DNA from 2 places in the Kitasatospora sp. NPDC056138 genome. Region 2 is predicted to be linked to the other one. Evidence: predicted binding sites of a transcription regulator. Region 2 holds the regulator's gene; the other holds the start of a gene.

Region 1 (11,242 bases), on a different contig from region 2:
TGTGAACCGGTTCTGCTCCGAGCTGATCGGCGATCCGGCCGGTGAGGGCTGGGGCTTCGTCAACGTCAACCTCCGTCCGTACTACGGCGAGGGCTCCAAGACCCTGGCGTACGAGATCTGCGAGCAGCTCGGCTGGCGGCTGCCGGAGCAGATCGTCATCCCGATCGCCTCGGGCTCCCAGCTCACCAAGATCGACAAGGGGCTGCAGGAGCTGATCGGGCTCGGCCTGGTCGAGGACCGCCCGTACCGGATCTTCGGCGCCCAGGCCGAGGGCTGCTCCCCGGTCTCCGCCGCCTTCAAGGCCGGCCACGACGTGATCCGCCCGGTCAAGCCGGACACCATCGCCAAGTCGCTGGCGATCGGCAACCCGGCCGACGGCCCGTACGTGCTGGACATCGCCCGCCGCACCGGCGGTGCGGTCGAGGACGTCACCGACGCCGAGGTGGTGGCCGCGATCAAGCTGCTGGCCCGCACCGAGGGCATCTTCGCCGAGACCGCCGGCGGGGTGACCGTGGGCGTGCTGAAGAAGCTGGTCGAGAGCGGCCGGCTGGACCCGGCCAAGGAGACCGTCGCGATCAACACCGGTGACGGCCTGAAGACCCTGGACGCGGTGTCCGACGCGGGCCTGACCGCCACCATCCGCCCGACGCTGGACTCCTTCCGCGCCGCCGGCCTGGCCTGAGCCCGACGCCGCCCGGGCCACCCGGCGTCCCACGACCCACCACCTAGGAGCTTCGCACCATGAGCGCATCCGTCCGCATCCCGACCATCCTGCGCACCTACACCGGCGGCGCCGCCGAGGTGACCGCCGAGGGCGCGACCCTGGCCGCCGTCATCGCCGACCTGGACGCCAACCACCCCGGCATCGCCGCCCGGATCCTGGACGACACGGGCAGGCTGCGCCGCTTCGTCAACGTCTACGTCAACGACGACGACGTGCGCTTCGACCAGGGCCTGGAGACCGAGATCAGGGACGGCTCGTCCGTCTCGGTCATCCCCGCCGTGGCCGGCGGCTGCTGAACCGCCGGAGCGGACCCCGCACACCTGCGGACGCGGTCGCCGCTACCACACCGGGAGCCGTCGACGGGCATGGAATGTTTATTTCCGTGCCGGTTGGCGGCTCTTGGCGTGCCGGTGGAAAAGGGCGCTCTCAAGTGGCGGTAAAGTGCGCAGGTGTCGGCATACTCCCCCGCCGACCACATCTCGGGAGCGAGGCCCAGGAGCGGCCGGTGACTGACGCTCCGCCAGCCGATCGCATACGCAAGGCTCTTCCGGCCGCTGAGACGGACCCCGGGCGGTCCACGGCAGAAGATGTCAGGACGACGTCAGAAATTTACCGGCGATTTGCGACTGTTCGTCCATTATGCCCGGCAGGAATTGGCGCATTCTGCCGCTTTTATCCCGCGACACCCGAAAGCTTCCGGATGGAATTCGCGGAAGTTGGGCCTGTTGCAGAGGGCGTCTGTCCGGATACATTCAGCGGCGGTCGTACGCAATCACCCGTCGACCCGGCAACTCCCGGGAAACGACGGCGGTTTGCGACGTGCACGGCTGTGCCCAGGGGGGGTTCCCTCGGGCCGGCCTACCAGCCTGGGCCCGCAACCTGCGGGTCCGTGAAGGGCCAGCACAGCACAAGGGGAGTTCGGAATGGCTCAGGGCACCGTCAAGTGGTTCAACGCGGAGAAGGGCTACGGCTTCATCGCGGTCGACGGTGGTGCGGACGTGTTCGTCCACTACAGCGCGATCCAGATGGACGGCTACCGCACCCTCGAGGAGGGCCAGCGGGTCGAGTTCGAGATCTCCCAGGGGCAGAAGGGTCCGCAGGCGGACATGGTCCGCAACGCTGCGGTCTGACCTTCCGACCTGCGGAGCCCTCGGCTCGGTCACGAGCTGGCGCTCACTCTGTTCGAGCAGTGGACCCGTACGACGCCTGTCGTGCGGGTCCACCGCCGTCTGCGGGGCCCGGGGCCGACTGCCGACTGCCGGTCGACACTGCCGCATTGGGCTTGCACTCGATACCCCGGAGTGCTAATCATTGGCGTTAGCACTCTCAGCTTGAGAGTGACAAACGGACCGGGTCGGTGAGGCCCCAGGGAGCGGCAGGGGAAAGGACCCGCGCTCGCAGGGCCGTCCGTCGCGGGCACCTCTCGGTCCGAGCAGTCGACCGTGTCCTGGAGGACCACTTCCGATGGCCAAGATCATCGCGTTTGACGAGGAAGCTCGCCGCGGCCTTGAGCGCGGCATGAACCAGCTTGCCGACGCCGTCAAGGTGACGCTGGGCCCCAAGGGCCGCAACGTCGTCCTTGAGAAGAAGTGGGGCGCCCCCACGATCACCAACGACGGTGTCTCCATCGCCAAGGAGATCGAGCTCGAGGACCCCTACGAGAAGATCGGCGCGGAGCTCGTCAAGGAGGTCGCCAAGAAGACCGACGACGTCGCGGGTGACGGCACCACCACCGCCACCGTGCTCGCCCAGGCGCTCGTCCGCGAGGGTCTGCGCAACGTCGCCGCCGGCGCCAACCCGATGGCTCTGAAGCGCGGCATCGAGAAGGCCGTCGCCGCCGTCTCGGACCAGCTGCTGGCCCAGGCCAAGGACGTGGAGACCAAGGAGCAGATCGCCTCCACCGCCTCCATCTCGGCCGCCGACACCCAGATCGGCGAGCTCATCGCCGAGGCCATGGACAAGGTCGGCAAGGAAGGTGTCATCACCGTCGAGGAGAGCAACACCTTCGGCCTGGAGCTCGAGCTCACCGAGGGCATGCGCTTCGACAAGGGCTACATCTCCGCCTACTTCGCCACCGACCTGGAGCGGATGGAGGCGTCCTTCGAGGACCCGTACATCCTGATCGCCAACTCCAAGATCGGCTCGGTCAAGGACCTGCTCCCGCTGCTGGAGAAGGTCATGCAGAGCGGCAAGCCGCTCGTCATCATCGCCGAGGACGTCGAGGGCGAGGCCCTGTCGACCCTGGTCGTGAACAAGATCCGTGGCACCTTCAAGTCCGTCGCCGTCAAGGCCCCGGGCTTCGGTGACCGCCGCAAGGCCATGCTCGGCGACATCGCCATCCTCACCGGTGGCACCGTCATCTCCGAGGAGGTCGGCCTCAAGCTGGAGAACGCCGGTCTGGACCTGCTGGGCACCGCCCGCAAGGTCGTCATCACCAAGGACGAGACGACCATCGTCGACGGTGGCGGCGACAGCGACCAGGTCGCCGGCCGCGTCAACCAGATCCGTGCCGAGATCGAGAACAGCGACTCGGACTACGACCGCGAGAAGCTCCAGGAGCGCCTCGCCAAGCTGGCCGGCGGCGTGGCCGTCATCAAGGCCGGCGCGGCCACCGAGGTCGAGCTCAAGGAGCGCAAGCACCGCATCGAGGACGCCGTCCGCAACGCGAAGGCCGCCGTCGAGGAGGGCATCGTCGCCGGTGGTGGCGTCGCGCTGCTGCAGGCCGGTGTCGCCTTCGACAAGCTGGAGCTGGACGGCGACGAGGCCACCGGTGCCAACATCGTCCGCGTGGCGCTGGAGGCCCCGATCAAGCAGATCGCGACCAACGCCGGCCTCGAGGGCGGCGTCGTGGTGGAGAAGGTCCGCAACCTCCCCGCCGGTCACGGCCTGAACGCCGCCACCAACGAGTACGTCGACCTGATCGCGTCGGGCATCATCGACCCGGCCAAGGTCACCCGCTCCGCGCTGCAGAACGCCGCCTCCATCGCGGCGCTGTTCCTCACCACCGAGGCCGTCATCGCCGACAAGCCGGAGAAGGCCGCTGCGGCCGCCGGCGGCGGCATGCCGGGCGGTGACATGGACTTCTGATCCCCCGGGGATCGGCGAGTTCTGATCGTCTGCGAGGGCGGTCTCCCCACTGCGGGGAGGCCGCCCTCGCGGCGTTCCCGCCCCGCGTTCACTCGTCCGTGGCACGCTGGGCGCATGAACGCCGTCGGCGACTTCGAGTCGGACCACCTTGAGGACGAGCAGCGTCACGAGGAAGGGGGATCGGGGGTGACGGCCATGGCAGTCGAGTCGGACCGGCAGTGGTCCTACCTGTTGGACACCTGGCGGGAACTGGACGTTCCCGAGGGCTGGCGCGCCGAGATCGAGGGAGGGCAGATCGTCTTGGTGCCACCGCCGAACACGGGTCACAACCTGATCGCCGCACGGGTCCACCGGGCGCTGGTCCGGTGCCTGCCGGACGACGTCGAGGTGTTCCAGACGCTCGGCACGCAGATCGCCCGGCTGGAGAAGCTCTACATCCCGGATCTGGTGGTCGTGGACACCGCTGTCCTCGCGGTGGACGAGGACGGTCCGGTCGACGCCGCCGAGGTGCTGCTGGCGGTCGAGATCACCTCACGGAGCACGGCCCGGCACGACCGGACGAAGAAGCTCTGGGGCTATGCCCACGCCCCGGTCCCGCTCTACCTGCTGATCGACCGCTTCGACGAGCCCGGCCCGACGGTCACGCTGTTCTCCGAGCCCCACAACGGTGCGTACCGGCAGAGTCTCCGTACGCCTTTCGGCAAGCCGGTCGGCCTGCCGGCGCCGTTCGGCGTCGAGTTGAGCACCGAGGGCTTCCCTGTGCCGAGCTGACCTGCGGGACAATGGGTGGATGGCCAGTTCTGACATCGAAACCGCACTGCACGCCGCCCGCGCCCTGATCCTCGCCGACCTCACCGCCCGGGACGTGGCCGAGGCGGAGGTCGTCTCGATGGTCGAGAAGGCCGTGACGCACCGCCGCTGGTGGCTGGAGCAGTGGCCGGCCGGGACGGAGTTCGTCCTCGGGCTGCTGGCGCAGGACGTGCAGGACGCGCTGCTGGAGGCGTACGGCCGCTGGCCGCTGTGCACCGCCTGCGCCGCGGACGGCGACCCGCACGCGCTGAGCGTGGAACCCGAGCTGGGGGCGGAGCCGCACTGGGTCTGCGGCAAGAACGCCACCGTGGTGGCCCCGGTCGGCGGGCTCGGCTGAGAGCGCTCAGGTCAGTGCGGTGAGTTCGGCGAAGAGGTTGGCGCGGGCTGCGGTGCCGAACCGCTCCCGGGCCGCCGGGGTGCGGTAGAGGGCGGGCAGGTCGAGCAACTGCCGCAGGACGGCGGCCCGTCCGGTCCGGAAGGCGTCGTCGGGGACGAAGCCGTACTCCTCGCGGACCGCCGCCGCGTAGGCCGCGTACGCCTCCGGTGGGCCGCCGAGTACGGCCAGGTCGGCGTCGCAGAGCACCTCGCCGTTGCGGTCACCGGGTTCGGGGTGGTGGCTGGCGGTGAGCCGGACCAGCCGGACCACCTCGGCGGTCGACTCCTCGGCCAGGCCCGCCTCGCGCAGTGCGCGGGCGGCCAGCTGGGCGCTGCGCTCCTCGTTCTCGGACCGGTCGGGGCGGTAGACCGCGTCGTGGAACCAGGCCGCCAGCAGGACGGCGTCCGGGTTCTCGGCGTACCCGGCCAGGGCGTCGACGTGGTCGAGCACCGCCGTCAGGTGCGCCGTGGTGTGGTACCGGCGCTGGGGTTCGGCCCAGCGCCCCAGCAGGTCGCGCCCGTACGGCGCGGGGTCGGCGGTGGCGCCGCAGCGGATCAGCAGGGCGTTCCAGCGGTCGAGCAGCGCGGGGGCTCCGGTCGGCATGCGGCCATTGTGGCGGGGCGGGCTGACGGTCGGTCGGCCGGGGTCGGTCGGCCGGGGCGGCGGGGGGCTCGCCGGGCGGGTCCACGATGTGGCAAGGTAGCGATATGTCTAGACCAATTCTCGAAGTCATCGCGCTGACGGCACAGGATGCCCAGGCTGCCGAGTCCGGTGGCGCCGACCGCCTCGAACTGGTCACCGACATGGCTGCCGACGGACTGACCCCCTCGGTGGCCGACTTCGCCGCCATCCGGGCCGCCGTCCGTGTCCCGCTGCGGGTGATGCTCCGGATCCGCGACGGCTTCGCACCGGGGGACCTGGACGAACTGCTCGCCCGCGTCGCCGCGCTGCGGGCCGAGGGCGCCGAGGAGTTCGTGTTCGGGTTCCTGAGTGCCGACGGTGCCGTCGACCTGGCCGCGACCACCGCCGTCGCGGCGGCCGTCGAAGGCTGCCGGTGGACCTTCCACCGGGCCCTCGACCACAGCGTCGACCGGGCCGCCGTCCGTGCCGCGGTGGGCGAACTGCCCGGCCTGGACACCTTCCTGACCTCCGGTGCGGCCGCCGGGGTGGAGACCGGCCTGGGGGTCCTGCTGGGGGAGCTGGCCAAGTCCGGTGCGCCGGGCTACCGCCAGGGGATCCTGGTCGGCGGCGGCCTGCGCGCCGGACACGTTCCTCAGCTGCGGGCGGCCGGCTTCGACGCCTTCCACGTCGGCGGCGCGGTCCGCGGCAACGGCTGGACCTCCCCGGTCGAGGCCGCCAGGGTCGCCGAGTGGCGCGCCCTGGTCGACGCCTGAGCGCCTCGGCCGCCGGGGCGGGCGGCCCGTGCCGTCCGGACCGGCGGCCCGCCCCCGCGGGTGACGCCTACCGGGTCAACTGCTCCGGCAGGGGCTCGGAGTGCAGCACCGTGAGCCCCGAGACCGCCCGGGTCAGCGCGACGTACAGGCGGCGCAGGCCGGTGCGTTCGTCCGGCTCGCCCGCGACCACGGCGGCCGGCTCGTCCAGGACCACGTAGTCGTACTCGAGACCCTTGGCGAGCGAGGCCGGGACCAGGGTCAGCCGGGCCTCGCTGCTGGTCTCGGTGCCGGGGTCGAGGAAGGGCAGCCCGGCCTCGGCGAGCACCCCGGCGAACAGCGGGATGCGGGCGTCGGCGGTGATCAGGCCGGTGGAGCCCTCGCGGGCCAGGGCCCTGCGGCAGCTCTCGACCACGGCCTCGGTCAGCCCGTCCGCGACGTGCTCGACCGCCAGCGCGCCGGGGGTGTCGCGGATCGAGGTGGCGGGGGCCAGTCCGGGCGCGATCGCCGGGAGCAGCCGGGAGGCGTACGCGATGACCTCCTCGGGCACCCGGAAGCCGGTGGTGAGCTCCTCGACGTGGGCGGCGGACTTGCCGAGGTGGTGCAGCGCCTCGGGCCAACTACCGGTCGCCCAGGGAGTGGTGCCCTGGGCGAGGTCGCCGAGGATGGTCGCGGAGCCGGTGGAGCAGCGGCGGCCGACGGCCCGGTACTGCATGGGGGAGAGGTCCTGCGCCTCGTCCACCACGACGTGCCCGAGCGAGGGGGTGCGCTGGACCAGGTCGGCGGCCTCGTCGACGAGGACGGCGTCGGCCGGGGTCCACGGCGCGGTCCGCAGGGAACGTCCGGGCTTCGACCGCAGGAGCGCGGCCTGCTCCCCGGCGTCCAGGACGCCGTCCGCGCACTCGGCGAGGAACTCCGCGTCGGTGAGCAGCCGGTGGACCAGCTTGGCCGGGTCGACCGGCGGCCAGCACTGCTTGACCACCGCCTTGACCGCCGTGTTGCGGGCGACCGCGTCCTGCACCCGGTCGTCGGGGGCCTCGCCGCTCTGCTCCATCTTCAGCAGGACGGCGTGCGCGATGCGCTGCGGCAGGGCCTCCCCGGCCGCGCCGTAGCGGATCTCGCGGCCCTTCAACTCCTCGATGATCTCGACCAGTTCGTAGGCGGGTACGCGCCAGCGGCGGGAGCCCCGGACCACCACGCAGGGCTCGGTGGGCAGGCTGATCCCGGCCCGGACCGCGCGGCGCAGCACCTCGGCCATCCTGGGGTCGCCCTTGACGGTGGCCGCCTCGACGGTGTCGGTGCCGCGGACCTCGACGTGGTCGACCAGTTCCTGGACGGTGGCCTGTGCCACGTCCAGCTCGCCGAGGGCGGGCAGGACCTGCTCGATGTAGTGGAGGAACGAGCGGTTCGGCCCGATCACCAGGGTGCCGGTCCGGGCGAGCCGCTCGCGGTGCGCGTACAGCAGGTACGCGACCCGGTGCAGGCCGACGGCGGTCTTCCCGGTGCCGGGCGCGCCCTGGACGCAGACCGTGCCGGTGATGTCGGCGCGGACGATCTCGTCCTGCTCGGGCTGGATGGTGGCGACGATGTCGCGCATCGGGCCGACGCGGGGCTTCTCGATCTCGGCCGCGAGCAGGGCGGAGGCGGTGTCGGTCTCGGCCGGATCGGTGAGGTTCTCGTCCTCGTACGCGGTCAGTTCACCACCGGTGTAGCCGAACCGGCGCCGGCGCTCGACGTCCATCGGCGCGGTGCGGCTGGCCCGGTAGAACGGCTGGGAGACCGGCGCGCGCCAGTCGATCACCATCGGGTCGCCGCCCGCGTCGTGCACGTGCCTGCGCCCGATGTAGAACCGCTCGCCGCTGCCCCCTTCCGCCAGCTCCTCGCTGATGGCGTGCAGGTAGTCCAGGCGGCCGAAGAACAGCGGGGTGTGGGCGAGGTCGGCCAGGGCCGCGATGCGCAGCTCGATCTGGTTCTGCAGGACGGCGGCGGAGACCCAGGTGCCGGTGACGTCGCGCAGGTCGAGCGACTCGACGTCCTCGCGCATGGCCGTCAGCGCGGCCCGGGAGGCGGCCAGATGGTCGCGTTCGCGCTGCAGGGGGTCGGTGGACCGGTGGTCGGTGGGGGCGTGCACAGCGAACCTTCCCGGCTGCCCTCGTGGGCGGGGCAGCGGACTCGTCGTTAGCTCACAGTGAAGGACACCGGCCGGTTGCCGAGCGGACGGTACTCCCACGGCTGCCGACGACTGGCACCACGTTTCGGGAGGGGCAGACCGGCGATCATAGACCGGTGCCGGACCCGGCGCTAATCATTTGACTCAGGGTCGCCGCGCGCCGGGACGTAGGGGTGCCGTACGCCGGAAGAAGGACGGAGGGCCTGCTCGCCGCGCACTTCGGGCTGATGTCCCGGCGGCGGCCGGAAACCTACGGTTGAGGCATGAACACCGAACGGATCAAGCAGCACGGGCCCACCGGGAGCACCGCCACCGACAACCGCCGCCGCAACCCGATGGCGCAGGCCGTCCGCAACATGGGGATCATGCTCGACACCGCCGCACGGGTGATCTTCCTCGGGCGCGACGGCGTCAAGCTGTGATCCGGTGCGCTACACGTCGTCGGCGTCGATGATCCGGTACGCGTAGCCCTGCTCGGCCAGGAAGCGCTGCCGGTGCGCGGCGAAGTCCTGGTCCACGGTGTCGCGGGCCACCACCGAGTAGAAGTGCGCCGCATGGCCGTCCGCCTTGGGCCGCAGGACCCGGCCGAGGCGCTGGGCCTCCTCCTGGCGGGATCCGAAGGTCCCGGAGACCTGGATGGCGACGGTCGCCTCCGGCAGGTCGATGGAGAAGTTGGCGACCTTGGAGACCACCAGCACGCTGATCTCCTTGTTCCGGAACGCCTCGAAGAGCTTCTCGCGCTGGGTGTTGCTGGTCTCGCCCTTGATCACGGGGGCGTCCAGGGCCTCGCCGAGCTCGTCCAGCTGGTCGATGTACTGGCCGATGATCAGGGTCTGGTCGTTCTTGTGCTTCCTGACCAGGGACTCCACCACCCGGCGCTTGGTCGCCGTGGTCGAGCAGAAGCGGTAGCGCTCCTCGGGCTCGGCGGTCGCGTACGCCAGCCGCTCGGAGTCGGTGAGCGTGACCCGGACCTCGCAGCAGTCGGCCGGGGCGATGTAGCCCTGGGCCTCGATCTCCTTCCACGGCGCGTCGAAGCGCTTGGGCCCGATCAGCGAGAAGACGTCGCCCTCGCGGCCGTCCTCGCGCACCAGCGTTGCGGTCAGCCCGAGCCGCCGCCTGGCCTGCAGGTCGGCGGTGAACTTGAAGACCGGCGCCGGCAGCAGGTGCACCTCGTCGTAGACCACCAGGCCCCAGTTGCGGGCGTCGAAGAGCTCCAGGTGCGCGTAGACGCCCTTCCGCTTGGTGGTCATCACCTGGTACGTGGCGATGGTGACCGGGCGGATCTCCTTCTTCGTCCCGCTGTACTCGCCGATCTCGTCCTCGGTCAGCGAGGTCCGCTTGACCAGCTCGTGCTTCCACTGCCGGGCCGAGACGGTGTTGGTGACCAGGATCAGCGTGGTCGACTTGGCCTCCGCCATCGCCGCCGCGCCGACCAGCGTCTTGCCCGCGCCGCAAGGGAGCACGACCACGCCGCTGCCGCCGTGCCAGAAGCCCTCGACGGCCTGCCGCTGGTAGGGGCGCAGCTGCCAGCCGTCCTCCGCCAGGTCGATCGGGTGCGCCTCGCCGTCCACGTACCCGGCGTGGTCCTCGGCGGGCCAGCCCAGCTTGAGCAGCACCTGCTTGATCTGGCCGCGCTCGGAGGGGTGCACGACCACGGTGTCCGGGTCGATCCTGGCGCCGACCAGCGGAGCGATCCGCTTGGAGCGCAGCACCTCCTCCAGCACCGGGCGGTCGGTGGTGGTCAGCACCAGCCCGTGCACCGGGTGCTTGGAGAGCTGGAGGCGGCCGTAGCGGGCCATGGTGTCGGCGATGTCCACCAGCAGCGCGTGCGGCACCGGGTAGCGGGAGTAGGTCACCAGGGCGTCCACGACCTGCTCGGCGTCGTGTCCGGCGGCCCTGGCGTTCCACAGGCCGAGCGGGGTGACCCGGTAGGTGTGCACGTGCTCGGGGGCGCGCTCCAGCTCCGCGAAGGGAGCGATCACCCGACGGCAGTCGGCGGCCTTCGGGTGGTCGATCTCCAGCAGCAGCGTCTTGTCGCTCTGGACGATGAGCGGTCCGTCGTTCACGCGGTGCAACCCTCCGTAGGTCCTGTCGCAGACTTTCCAGTGTCCCGCACTCGGCCCAAAGCACGTGACCCGTTTCCCGGGCCGTCGTTGAGCCGGGCATGAAGACGCCGAAGCGGGTTCTCTCCGCTGTGCTCCTGTCCGGTGCCGCGTTCGCGGCCAGCGCCACGCCTGCCCACGCCCTGGCCGGGCTCGGCGAGACCGGGGGACCTTTCGCGTTCCTCGGGCTCGGGGCGGCCAGCCTGATCAGCGGCCAGGACCTCTCGATGCCGGACACCAACAAGATGGTGCAGCAGGCCAAGGAACAGCACGCCAAGGACCAGCAGGCCAAGGAGCAGCAGAAGCAGCAGGGTCGGCACTGAGCCCTCGCCGGCTCAGGCGGGTTCGTCCACCTCGGCGACTCCGGTGATGCGGTGCAGGGCGAAGGTCCGCACCTCGTCCGTGAGGTGGTCGTACGCCGTCACGAAGCCGCCCTCGACCTTCACCGGGTCGACGACGCGCTGGGAGGCCAGACCCTCCGCGTTGACGTAGCCGATCCACATCCGCTCGCCGAGCAGGACGGCCGTCTGCAGGGCGGCGAGCGTGTCGGCGGCTGCGGTGCGCGGGAGCCGGCGCAGATCG
Region 2 (11,242 bases):
TCGATCGACCCAGCAGGAGAGGAAGGCACCGCCTACCTCTCGCTGCAGAACCCCTGCAACGCCAGCTGTCCGATGTGCCTGAGCTGGCGTGACGACAGCATCCTGCCGCCCAAGGCCGTGTTCGACACCGTCCGCGCACTGGCCGACCAGGGCTGGCGGCGACTGCTCTTCACCGGCGGCGAGTTCGTCACCTACCCGGAGTTCGACGCCCTGCTGGAGCTGACCGCCCAGCTCGGTCTGGACTTCGGCTTCATCACCAACGGCACCGTCCTGGACCCCGCCTACGACGCGCTCCTCGACTCCCCGGGACTGACCAAGGTGGTGCTCTCCCGGGACCACGCCGATCCGGAGCGCCACGCCAACTGGCGCAAGCTGCCCGCCTTCTCCGACCAGGTCATCGCGGACGTCTTCGCCCGGCTGTCGGCCCGCGGTGTCTTCTGCCAGGTCAACACGGTGCTCATGCCCTCCAACGCGGACGACCTGGCGGCCTTCGTCGACCTGCCGTTCTGGCCGAGCATGGACCTGTGGCACCTGATCCCGGTCAAGGGGCCGATGGCCAGGGGCTGGACCGACGAGTCCCGCAGGCGCTTCGCGGCCACGGTCGCCGAGCTGAGCGCGGCACCGGGACCGGCCCCCACCCTGATCAGCCCCATCCCGTCCGGCTTCGCCGAGCTGCCGCTCGCCGAGGTCCGCACCTCGCGGCCGACCGAGACCGCCGTCCGGGGACGCTCCTGCGCGGTGGAGCTGGGCCAGCTCTACATCGACGCCTCGGGCCATGTGCTGCCGTGCAACTCCATCGCCTGGGAGGAGCGCCGCACCATCGGCTTCGGCAGCCTCCACGAGGAGTCGCCAGAGGTCATCCTCGACCGCCGCCGCCGGGCCCTGGACTCCGCGCACAACAGCGACCGCCTCGGCTGCCACGCCTGCGACCCGCTGAACTTCGCCGCCAACGCCAGAACCGCCGCGCACCACTGACCGCGAGCCGCTCACGCCGGCCCCCGCCCGACACGCAGGGCGGGGGCCGCTCTCCAGGGTGCCGTAGCGGTTGCCCCGGGCCGTCGCCCAGTCGTCAGCGTCCTGGGCACCTGGCCGGGGGTGCCGAGCTTGCCGCCTCATCTTGCGGGGGCGGCCCGGCTGGCCGGTCCTGGGTGGGGTGGGGCCGGTCAGGACAGCGTTGCGTTGCAGTCGGAAGGTCCAGGTCACGTTCTCGGGCAGGGCGGTGACGTCCTCGTGGTGGTGGGCGGCGTCGGCGACCACGTCGATCGTCCGCTCGGGCAGTGCGGTGGCGAGGTCGGTGACCAGGGCGATGGCCGGCCGGGTGCGCGAGGCGGTGCCCTCGCCCCGCCCCAGTGCCCACAGCACCGGCCGTGCGATCGGCTTCGCGAACCTCACACGGGGCCGGCGAACACCCGCCCGCCGATCATGAAATCGACTAAAGTCGAGTGGGGCGGAGCGGGGCTCTGGCGCCCCGGGGTCGGGCAGGTTTCGTGTGCATCCGTACCACCACCCCGCAGTGAGGCTGCACTGCAGGTCCGTCGGTGTGCCAGCCTGCGGAACCCTCTTACGGAATGGCGCGCTTACCCCTAGGCTGCGTATTGCCCTCTTGTTACTGGCAAGTTAATAAGGCGGGCCGGTCGGCCTGCCCCCACAGCCACCGCCCTCACCCTCGGCCACCCGCCCCCGGAGGTCCTCGTTGAGCACCGCGCAGACCATGATCGAGCGACGTCCGCCCTCTGTCGCCCACCTCTTCCTGGACCGGGTCGCGGCCACTCCGGACGCCGAGGCGTACCGCTTCCCGGCGCCCCTGGACGAGCACGCCGCCGACGGCGCACCCGGCGCCGAGCAGTGGCGCTCGCTGACCTGGGCGCAGACGGCCGAGCGGGTCAAGGCGGTGGCGGCGGGGCTGATGGCGCTCGGCGTCCGGCCCGAGGAGCGGGTCGCGATCGCCGCCTCCACCAGGGTCGAGTGGATCATCGCGGACCTCGGCAACATGTGCGCGGGCGCCGCGACCACCACGGTCTACCCCAGCACCAACGCCGAGGAGACCGCCTTCATCCTGGCCAACTCCGCCAGCACGGTGCTGTTCGCCGAGAACGCCGCGCAGCTCGCCAAGGCCGTCGCCGAGCGCGCGAAGCTGCCCGAGCTGCGGTTCGTCGTCCTCTTCGACGGCACCGCCGAGCGCCCAGAGGACGAGGGCCTCGAAGTGCTCACCCTGGCCGAGCTGGAGCGGCGCGGCAGCGAGTACCTCGCCGAGCACCCCGACGCGGTCACCAAGGCGGTCGACGCGCTCGACCGGGAGCAGCTCGCCACCCTGATCTACACCTCCGGCACCACCGGCCGCCCCAAGGGCGTGCGCCTGGTGCACGACTGCTGGGCGTACCAGGGCGTGGCCCAGCAGGAGAGCGGGCTGCTGCGCTCCGACGACGTGCAGTTCATGTGGCTGCCGCTCTCGCACGTCTTCGGCAAGGCGATGATCTCCGGCCAGATCGCCACCGGCCACGTGATGGCCGTGGACGGCCGGGTGGACCGGATCATCCACAACCTGCCGGCCATCAGGCCGACCGTGATGTGCTCCGCGCCGCGCATCTTCGAGAAGGTCTACAACGGCATCGCCGGGAAGGCCAGAGCGGAGGGCGGTGCCAAGTACAAGATCTTCCTGTGGGCGGCCAAGGTCTCCCGCGACTACGCCAGGGCCACCCAGGCCAGCCTGGTCGCCACCGGCAAGGCCGGCGCTCCCCTCGCGCTGAGCCTCCAGCACGCCGTCGCCGACAAGCTGGTCTACGCCAAGATCCGGGCCGCCTTCGGCGGGCGGCTGCGCGGTTCGGTGTCCGGCAGCGCGGCGCTGGCCCCCGAGATCGGGTACTTCTTCAAGGGCGCGGGCGTGCCGGTCCTGGAGGGCTACGGCCTGACCGAGACGAGCGCGGGCACCAACGTCAACCCGGCCGAGGACTACCGCATCGGGACGGTCGGCCTGCCGCTGCCCGGCACCGAGGTCCGGATCGCCGAGGACGGCGAGATCCTGCTGCGCGGCCCCGGTGTCATGCGCGGCTACCACGACCTGCCCGAGCAGACCCGGGAGGTGCTGGAGCCGGACGGCTGGTTCCACACCGGTGACATCGGCGAGCTGGTCGAGGACGGCTACCTGCGGATCACCGACCGCAAGAAGGACGTCTTCAAGACCTCCGGCGGCAAGTACGTCGCCCCCACCGAGATCGAGAGCAAGTTCAAGGCGGTCTGCCCGTTCGTCAGCAACGTCCTGGTGATCGGCAACGGCCGCAACTTCTGCACCGCGCTGATCGCCCTGGACGAGGGCGTGATCATGCCCTGGGCGAGCGAGCGAGGCCTCGGCGGCAGGTCGTACGCCGAGGTGGTCGCCACCCCGGAGGTCAGGGAACTGGTCGACGGCTACGTCCGGAAGGTCAACGCCGAGCTCCAGCGCTGGCAGACGATCAAGAAGTTCTCGCTGCTCCCGCGCGACCTGGACGTCGAGCACGGTGAGCTGACCCCGAGCCTCAAGATCAAGCGCCCGGTGGTCGAGCGGGTCTACGCCGACGCGGTCGCCGAGATGTACCAGGGGGCCAACGAGGCGTGACGCCACCCGGTCCGGTCCGGCTCCGGTCCTGATTTCAGGGTGTCGTGAGCCGTACCGGACAATGGGGGCATGCCCTCCGCACTCCCCGACGGCGAACCCGTGCCGTCCGACGGTTCCCTGCCCGACCACGCCCTCGCCGGTCTGGGCCGGCGGCCGTTCGGCTTCTACGTGCACGTGCCGTACTGCGCCACCCGGTGCGGCTACTGCGACTTCAACACCTACACCGCCACCGAGCTCCGCTCGTCCGGCGCGGTGGCCTCCCAGGAGACGTACGCCGACAACCTGATCGCGGAGATCCGGCACGCCCGGCGGGTCCTGGGCGACGCCGAGCTGCCGGTGCGGACGGTGTTCCTCGGCGGCGGCACGCCGACCCTGCTGCCCGCGCGGGACCTGGTGCGGATGCTGGCGGCGATCCGGGACGAGTTCGGTCTGGCCGCCGACGCCGAGGTGACCACGGAGGCCAACCCGGAGTCGGTGAACCCCGCCTACCTCGCCGAGCTGCGCGAGGGCGGCTACAACCGGCTCTCCTTCGGCATGCAGAGCGCCCGCCCGCACGTCCTGACGCTGCTCGACCGGCACCACACGCCGGGCCGCCCCGAGGCGTGCGTCGCCGAGGCGCGGGCGGAGGGCTTCGAGCACGTCAACCTCGACCTGATCTACGGCACCCCCGGTGAGTCCGACGACGACTGGCGGGCCTCGCTGGACGCCGCGATCGGCGCCGGGCCCGACCACGTCTCGGCGTACTCGCTGATCGTCGAGGACGGCACCAAGCTGGCCGCCCGGATCAAGCGCGGCGAACTCCCCATGGTCGACGACGACGTGCACGCCGACCGCTACCTGATCGCCGAGGAGGCGCTCTCCGCCGCCGGCTACTCCTGGTACGAGGTCTCCAACTGGGCCACCACCGACGCGGGCCGGTGCCGCCACAACGAGCTCTACTGGACCGGCGCCGACTGGTGGGGTGCGGGCCCCGGCGCGCACAGCCACGTCGGCGGTGTGCGCTGGTGGAACGCCAAGCACCCCGCCGCGTACGCCCAGGCCCTGGCCGAGCGGCGCACCCCCGCGCAGGGCCGCGAGGTCCTGCCGGACGAGGACCGCCGGGTCGAGCGCATCCTGCTCGAACTGCGCCTGCGGGAGGGCTGCCCGCTCTCGCTGCTCGCCGCCGACGGCCGGCGCGCCGCCGAGCGGGCCCTGGCGGACGGGCTGCTGGACGCGGGTGCGTTCGGTGCGGGGCGGGCCCGGCTCACGCTCCAGGGGCGGCTGCTGGCGGACGCGGTGGTCCGCGACCTGGTCGACTGACCGACGGGCCTCCGGCAGGGGCCGGCCGGCCGTCCCGGGGGCGGTGGAGACGGCCCGCGCCCCTGCGGACGGGCCCCTCGCCGCTAAGGGGTTTCCGGGACGGTGACGAAGTCGATCAGTTCCTCGACCTTGGCGAGGAGCTGCGGCTCCAGGTCCTTGTAGCTGTGGACCGAGGCGAGGATGCGCTTCCAGGCGGCCGGGGTGTCGAGCGGCCAGCCGAGGCGGCGGCAGATGCCCTCCTTCCACACCTCGCCGCGCGGGACGGCGGGCCAGCCCGGGATGCCGACGCTGCCCGGCTTCACGGCCTGCCAGATGTCGACGTACGGGTGGCCGACGACCAGCACGCGGTCGCCGGTGACCCGGGCCGCGATCCGCTGCTCCTTGGTGCCGGGCAGCAGGTGGTCGACCAGGACGCCCAGGCGGCGTCCCGGCCCCGGGGCGAACTCGGCGACGATCGCGGGGAGGTCGTCGATCCCCTCCAGGTACTCCACGACCACGCCCTCGATCCGCAGGTCGTCGCCCCAGACCCGCTCGACCAGCTCCGCGTCGTGCCGCCCCTCGACGTAGATCCGCGACTCCCGGGCCACCCGGGCCCGTGCGCCGGGCACGGCGATCGAACCGGAGGCGGTGCGCCCCGCCCCCGCCCCCGCCCCGGCGCCCTGCCGGGCGGGCGCCGGGGCGGCCGGGCGGACCAGTGTCACCACCCGGCCCTCCAGCAGGAAGCCACGGGGCGTCAGCGGGAAGACCCGGTGCTTGCCGAACCGGTCCTCCAGGGTGACGGTCAGGCCCTCGGCGGTCTTCTCGCACCGCACCACGGCCCCGCAGAACCCCGTACTCACCTCCTCGACCACCAGGTCGCGCTCGGCGGCCACCTCCGGCGCGGGCTGCTGCCGCTTCCACGGCGGGGTCAGGTCGGGTCCGTACTGCCTGCTGTGCATGCGGCCGACTATATGAAACCTGGTGCGGTGTCAGGGAGCGGGCGCACGAGGCGGGGCGCCGCCCCCGCCGGTACAGGTGTCGGGGAACCCTCGTATCCTCTTGGTCGCCCGTGGGCGAGGCACGGGCACGCGACGGGGGAGGGCACGTGGGTTACCACCGCAACAACTGGCAGCAGGCGGCCAACAACGTGGCGGGCTACCTCCCGTTCGGCCGCGAGGTCATGGCGGTGGTGAACATCACCAAGGCGTTCACCGACGAGGTCGGCCTGGAGCGGCTGAAGTACGTCCCCGACGGTCACCCCGTGGTGGAACTCCCCTGGCAGCCGCCCGGCCCGCCGCCGGACCCGGCCCGGGTCGAAGCGGTCGGCCGCCAGGCCTGGGAGGCGCTCTTCGCCGACACCGACCGCTTCGGCGCCCGTCCGCTGCTGGACCAGGTCGGCAACCTGCTGGTGCCGCTGCCGCCCGCCGAACTCGACCTGGTGATCCGCCGGTTCGGCCCGCAGGGGCTGCTGCGCTGGGACGAGCTGATGCACGTCACCGACGCGAACGAGGAGGAGGCGTACGACTTCTACCGGCAGCAGGAGGTCTTCAACTGGCTGCTGCGCACGGTCAGTCCGTACGCGACGATGCTGATCGGCGACTCGATGCCGTGCAGCCAGCCGACGTACCGGCTGCTGCCGGAGGACGAGCGTGCGGGCAGGACCGCCGGCTGGGTGCTCCCCGAGGGGCCGTTCGCCCAGGTCGACGGCACGTACCTGACCGAGAACTGGCAGCGGGTCTCGGCCTCCACGGAGGCGATGAGCTGGCAGGACATGGACCAGGGCCGGTTCGGTACCTGCTGGATGCTGACGTCCATGCAGGCCGTGCTGCAGGCCAACCCGGCCTACGCCCCGCGCCATCTGCGCCAGGAGGCCAACGGCTCGGTCACCTTCACGCTGTACGAGAAGGGCCGGCCGTACGACGTGACGGTGGTCGCCGACCTGCCGATGGTCGGCAACAGCCTGTACGGGGCCAAGGGGCACAGCAGCGACCCGCGCTACGCCGAGACCTGGCCCGGCTACTACGAGAAGGCCGTGGCCCAGTGGTACCGGGGGTACGAGGAGATCGCCCACGGCGGTCTCGCCGCGCGGGCGCTCGCGTTCCTGACCGCCAGGCCCGTGCAGGACATCGACATCAGCTCGCCCTGGGTGATCCACGAGATCGCCGACCGCAAGGCGCGGGGCCAGGCGGTGACCGTCGGCACCAAGGGCCAGGGCAGCGACCGGGACACCCTGATGGGTGGCCGGCTCGCCACCAGCCACGCCTACTTCGTCAAGGACGTCGACGTCCCCGGGGGCCGGATCTGCCTCGGCAACCCGTGGGGCGACGGGGCCTCCCGCACCATGTGGGAGGCCTGGCTCGGGTTCCACGACATCCAGCACTACCTCTCCAACGCGGAGGCGGCCTTCACCTGGTAGCCCGTCGGCAGCTTCCCGGCAGCCCCCGGCCCGGCCCGAGGTCAGAGGCCGGGGGCACCCCAGACCGGGAACCAGCGGGACAGGTCGGGCTCGATCCGCAGGTCGTCCGCGAGCATCGCCTTGACCTGGATCTCCACCGGGTTGTTGCGCTTCTCGCCGGGGAGCGGGGCGAACGGGTAGAAGGTGCCGCGCTTGTAGAGGTAGACCAGGCCCAGGGGCTGGCCGCTCTCGTTGCGGAAGGCCACGATCGAGCAGAGCAGCTGCGGGCCGAAGCCGTTGGCCTCCAGCTCACTGTTGACCGCGTGCAGGTCGTTGACCAGCTCCGGCAGCTCCTCGGGGGTGTGCCGGGCGAGCAGCCAGGAGTAGCCGTAGGAGTCCTGGCTGGCCTCGACCGGCGCGCCGCCGCGCCCGGTGTCGGCGTCGAGCAGCGCCCGGACCTGCCGCTCCACCTCGCCGAACGCACCGCCCTCCACCGCGGCGAAGCACACCGAGCCGAGCCCGGTCGGGCGGAACCCGGCCGCCGCCTGAAGGGTGAGCGCCGCCGAGGGCACGGCGAAGAGCTGGTCGAGATCGGGCCTGACCGGCTTGGTGCGGCCGAAGAGGGCGTCCAGGAATCCCACGGTGGTCCTTTCGAGGTGCGGTCAGCGGCCGAGCTGGGCGGAGATCCGGGCGAGCTGGGCGAGCCGCTGCTCCAGCGACGGGTGGGTGGACAGCAGCTGGCTCGCGGTCTCCCGGGCACTCAGCGCGGGCGCGAAGTAGAAGGCGTTGTACGGCTGCGCCTGGCGCAGGTCCTTGCTCGGGATGGCCGCGATCTGACCTGTCACCTTGGTGAGCGCCGAGGCCAGTGCGCTCGGCCGGCCGGTGAGCTGGGCGGCGGCCCGGTCGGCGGCCAGCTCGCGGTAGCGGGAGAGCAGCCTGGTGAGCAGGAAGCTGATCGCGTAGACCACCATGCTGACCAGCGGGATGATCAGCATCGCGATGGCCGCGTTGCTGTCGTTGTTGTTGCGGTTGCCGCCGCCGATGAAGCCGCCGTACAGGGCGATCCTGGTCATCACCCCGGCGAGCACGCCGAGGAATCCGGCGATCGTCATCACGGCGACGTCCCGGTGCGCGACGTGCGAGAGCTCGTGGGCGAGGACGCCCTCCAGCTCCTCCGGCTCCAGCCGGCGCAGCAGCCCGGTGGTGACGCAGACCACGGCGTTCTGCGGATTGCGGCCGGTGGCGAAGGCGTTGGGCATGTCGTTGTCGGCGACCGCCACCCGGGGTTTGGGCATGTCGGCCAGGGCGCAGAGCCGGTCGATGGTCCCGTGCAGCTGCGGGTACTGCTCCGGGGTCACCGACCGGGCGCCCATCGCCCGCTCGGTGATCTTGTCGCTGAACCAGAACTGGGCCACGAAGAGGCCGCCGGAGATCAGCACGATCAACGGCCACGCCCCGCGCAGCAGGACGATCAGGACGCCCGTGAACCCGACATAGAGCAGCCCGATGAAGAACATCGTGACGACCATCCGCCCGGTCAGGCCGCGGTCGGGTGCGAAGCGGGAGTGCTGGGATGAAGCCGACATCTCTGCTCCTTCGTTGCCGTCGCTCGCCTTCGATGCTGCCACTCGCGGAGCCCCGGGGCACCGACTTCACACCGGAGATCCGGCAAGGATCACCGGGGCGGCCCGTTCCTGCCGTCGGACCCGGGCCGTACACTGGCAGGTACGGTTCTGGCACTCTGCCTTCCAGAGTGCCAAGAGAGCCGGGCAGCCATCGGTTCAACGGACGAAGACGGAGGTGCGTGCCGTGTACAGCGAGCGCAGTGCTGACGAGCGCAAGGCAGACGCGCGCCGCCTCGACCGTCGCGAGATCCGTCCGCTGGACGAGCGCAGGCTGGCCGTGCTGCGCGCGATCGTGCAGGACTACGTGGGCACCGAGGAGCCGGTCGGCTCGAAGGCCCTGGTCGAGCGGCACAACCTGGGTGTCTCCCCGGCCACCGTGCGCAACGACATGGCGGCCCTGGAGGACGACGGCTTCATCCACCAGCCGCACACCAGCGCCGGCCGGATCCCGACGGACAAGGGCTACCGCCTGTTCGTCGACCGGCTGGCCGAGGTCAAGCCGATGAGCGCGCCGGAGCGCCGGGCGATCCGGCACTTCCTGGACGGCGCGGTCGACCTGGACGACGTGGTGGCCCGTACGGTCCGGCTGCTCGCGCAGCTGACCAGACAGGTCGCGGTGGTCCAGTACCCTTCGCTGTCCCGGTCGACGGTGCGGCACATCGAGCTGGTGGCGCTGGCCCCGGCCAAGGTGATGCTGGTGCTGATCACCAACACCGGCCGGGTCGAGCAGCGGCTGGTGGACTGTCCGGGCACGGTCGGTGAGAGCGTGCTGGCCGATCTGCGCTCCCGGCTCAACGCCGGCGCGGTCGGCCGGCCGCTGCCCGAGGTCCCCGGCGCGCTGGAGGAGCTCCCGGGCGCCTTCGAGCCGGACGACCGCCCGACGGTCAGTGTGGTGCTCGCCACGTTGTTCGAGACGCTGGCCGAGCAGAACGAGGAGCGGATCATGCTGGCCGGCACGGCCAACCTGACCCGCTTCGGACACGACTTCCCGCTCACCATCCAGCCGGTGCTGGAGGCATTGGAGGAACAGGTCGTCCTGCTCCGCCTGTTGGGTGAGACGGCGGATGCTGGGATGACGGTCCGGATCGGTCACGAGAACGAGTACGAGGGGCTCAATTCCACCTCTGTCGTCTCGGTCGGTTACGGTTCCGGCGACCAGAGTGTGGCAAAACTCGGGGTGATCGGTCCGACCCGGATGGACTACCCGGGCACAATGGGGGCGGTGCGAGCGGTGGCACGGTACGTGGGTCAGATCCTGGCCGAGTCGTAAGAGAGGCCGCTGGTTGAACCGGCGGTGACCAGTCGCAAGCACTTCTACAGGCGGAACAAGCGGAGCATTTGGTGGCCACGGACTACTACGCGGTACTCGGCGTCCGACGGGATGCGGGGCAGGACGAGATCAAGAAGGCGTTCCGGCGCCTGGCACGCGAACTGCACCCGGACGTCAACCCGGACCCGAAGACGCAGGAGCGGTTCAAGGAGATCAACGCCGCCTACGAGGTGCTCTCCGACCCGCAGAAGCGGCAGGTGTACGACCTCGGCGGCGACCCGCTGTCGCCCAACGGCGGCGGCGGTGGAGCGGGCGGCTTCGGCGCCGGTGCGGCGGGCTTCGGCTTCTCCGACATCATGGACGCCTTCTTCGGCGCCGCCTCCGGCCAGCGCGGCCCGCGTTCGCGGACCCGGCGCGGCCAGGACGCGATGATCCGTCTGGAGATCACCCTGGAGGAGGCCGCGTTCGGCACCACCAAGGAGCTCCAGGTCGACACCGCCGTCACCTGCACCACCTGCTCCGGCGAGGGCGCCGCACCCGGCACCTCCGCGCAGACCTGTGACATGTGCCGCGGCAAGGGCGAGGTCTCCCAGGTCACCCGGTCCTTCCTGGGCCAGGTCATGACCTCCCGTCCCTGCCCGCAGTGCCAGGGCTTCGGTACGGTCGTCCCGACCCCGTGCCCCGAGTGCGCGGGCGACGGCCGGGTCCGCGCCCGCCGTACCCTCACGGTCAAGATCCCGGCCGGTGTGGACAACGGCACCCGGATCCAGCTGGCCGGCGAGGGCGAGGTCGGCCCCGGCGGCGGCCCCGCCGGTGACCTCTACGTCGAGATCGCCGAGACCGCGCACCCGACCTTCCAGCGGCGCGGGGACGACCTGCACTGCACCGTCACCATCCCGATGACGGCCGCCGCGCTCGGCACCCAGGTGCCGCTGCAGACCCTGGACGGCCTGGAGGAGGTGGACATCCGTCCCGGCACCCAGTCCGGGCAGTCCATCCCGCTGCACGGGCGCGGCATCACGCACCTGCGCGGCGGCGGCCGGGGCGACCTGATAGTGCACGTCGAGGTGCAGACGCCCACC

The links. The regulator HrcA, encoded in region 2, represses chaperone genes, less so after heat shock. The targets are predictions, from matches to a motif close to TTNGCACTCNGNNNNNCNGAGTGCNAA.
Region 1: the regulator HrcA is predicted to act here: its motif matches at 2,006-2,032, upstream of groL (chaperonin GroEL).

Annotation. Positions count from the first base shown of each region.
Region 1 covers NZ_JBHJVK010000018.1:77,601-88,842, forward strand. Annotated here, with positions in the region: gene thrC (threonine synthase) at 1-682, shown strand, start outside; gene ACFC1R_RS14325 (MoaD/ThiS family protein) at 742-1,020, shown strand; gene ACFC1R_RS14330 (cold-shock protein) at 1,648-1,854, shown strand; gene groL (chaperonin GroEL) at 2,189-3,811, shown strand; gene ACFC1R_RS14340 (Uma2 family endonuclease) at 4,007-4,582, shown strand; gene ACFC1R_RS14345 (hypothetical protein) at 4,602-4,958, shown strand; gene ACFC1R_RS14350 (hypothetical protein) at 4,965-5,600, opposite strand; gene ACFC1R_RS14355 (copper homeostasis protein CutC) at 5,705-6,391, shown strand; gene ACFC1R_RS14360 (HelD family protein) at 6,459-8,519, opposite strand; gene ACFC1R_RS14365 (hypothetical protein) at 8,822-8,980, shown strand; gene ACFC1R_RS14370 (DNA repair helicase XPB) at 8,990-10,624, opposite strand; gene ACFC1R_RS14375 (hypothetical protein) at 10,723-10,983, shown strand; gene ACFC1R_RS14380 (helicase C-terminal domain-containing protein) at 10,996-11,242, opposite strand, start outside.
Region 2 covers NZ_JBHJVK010000032.1:80,221-91,462, forward strand. Annotated here, with positions in the region: gene ACFC1R_RS20390 (radical SAM/SPASM domain-containing protein) at 1-975, shown strand, start outside; gene ACFC1R_RS20395 (AMP-dependent synthetase/ligase) at 1,694-3,592, shown strand; gene hemW (radical SAM family heme chaperone HemW) at 3,662-4,891, shown strand; gene ACFC1R_RS20405 (DUF3097 domain-containing protein) at 4,975-5,829, opposite strand; gene ACFC1R_RS20410 (C2 family cysteine protease) at 5,976-7,286, shown strand; gene ACFC1R_RS20415 (hypothetical protein) at 7,328-7,906, opposite strand; gene htpX (zinc metalloprotease HtpX) at 7,928-8,851, opposite strand; gene hrcA (heat-inducible transcriptional repressor HrcA) at 9,147-10,160, shown strand; gene dnaJ (molecular chaperone DnaJ) at 10,232-11,242, shown strand, end outside.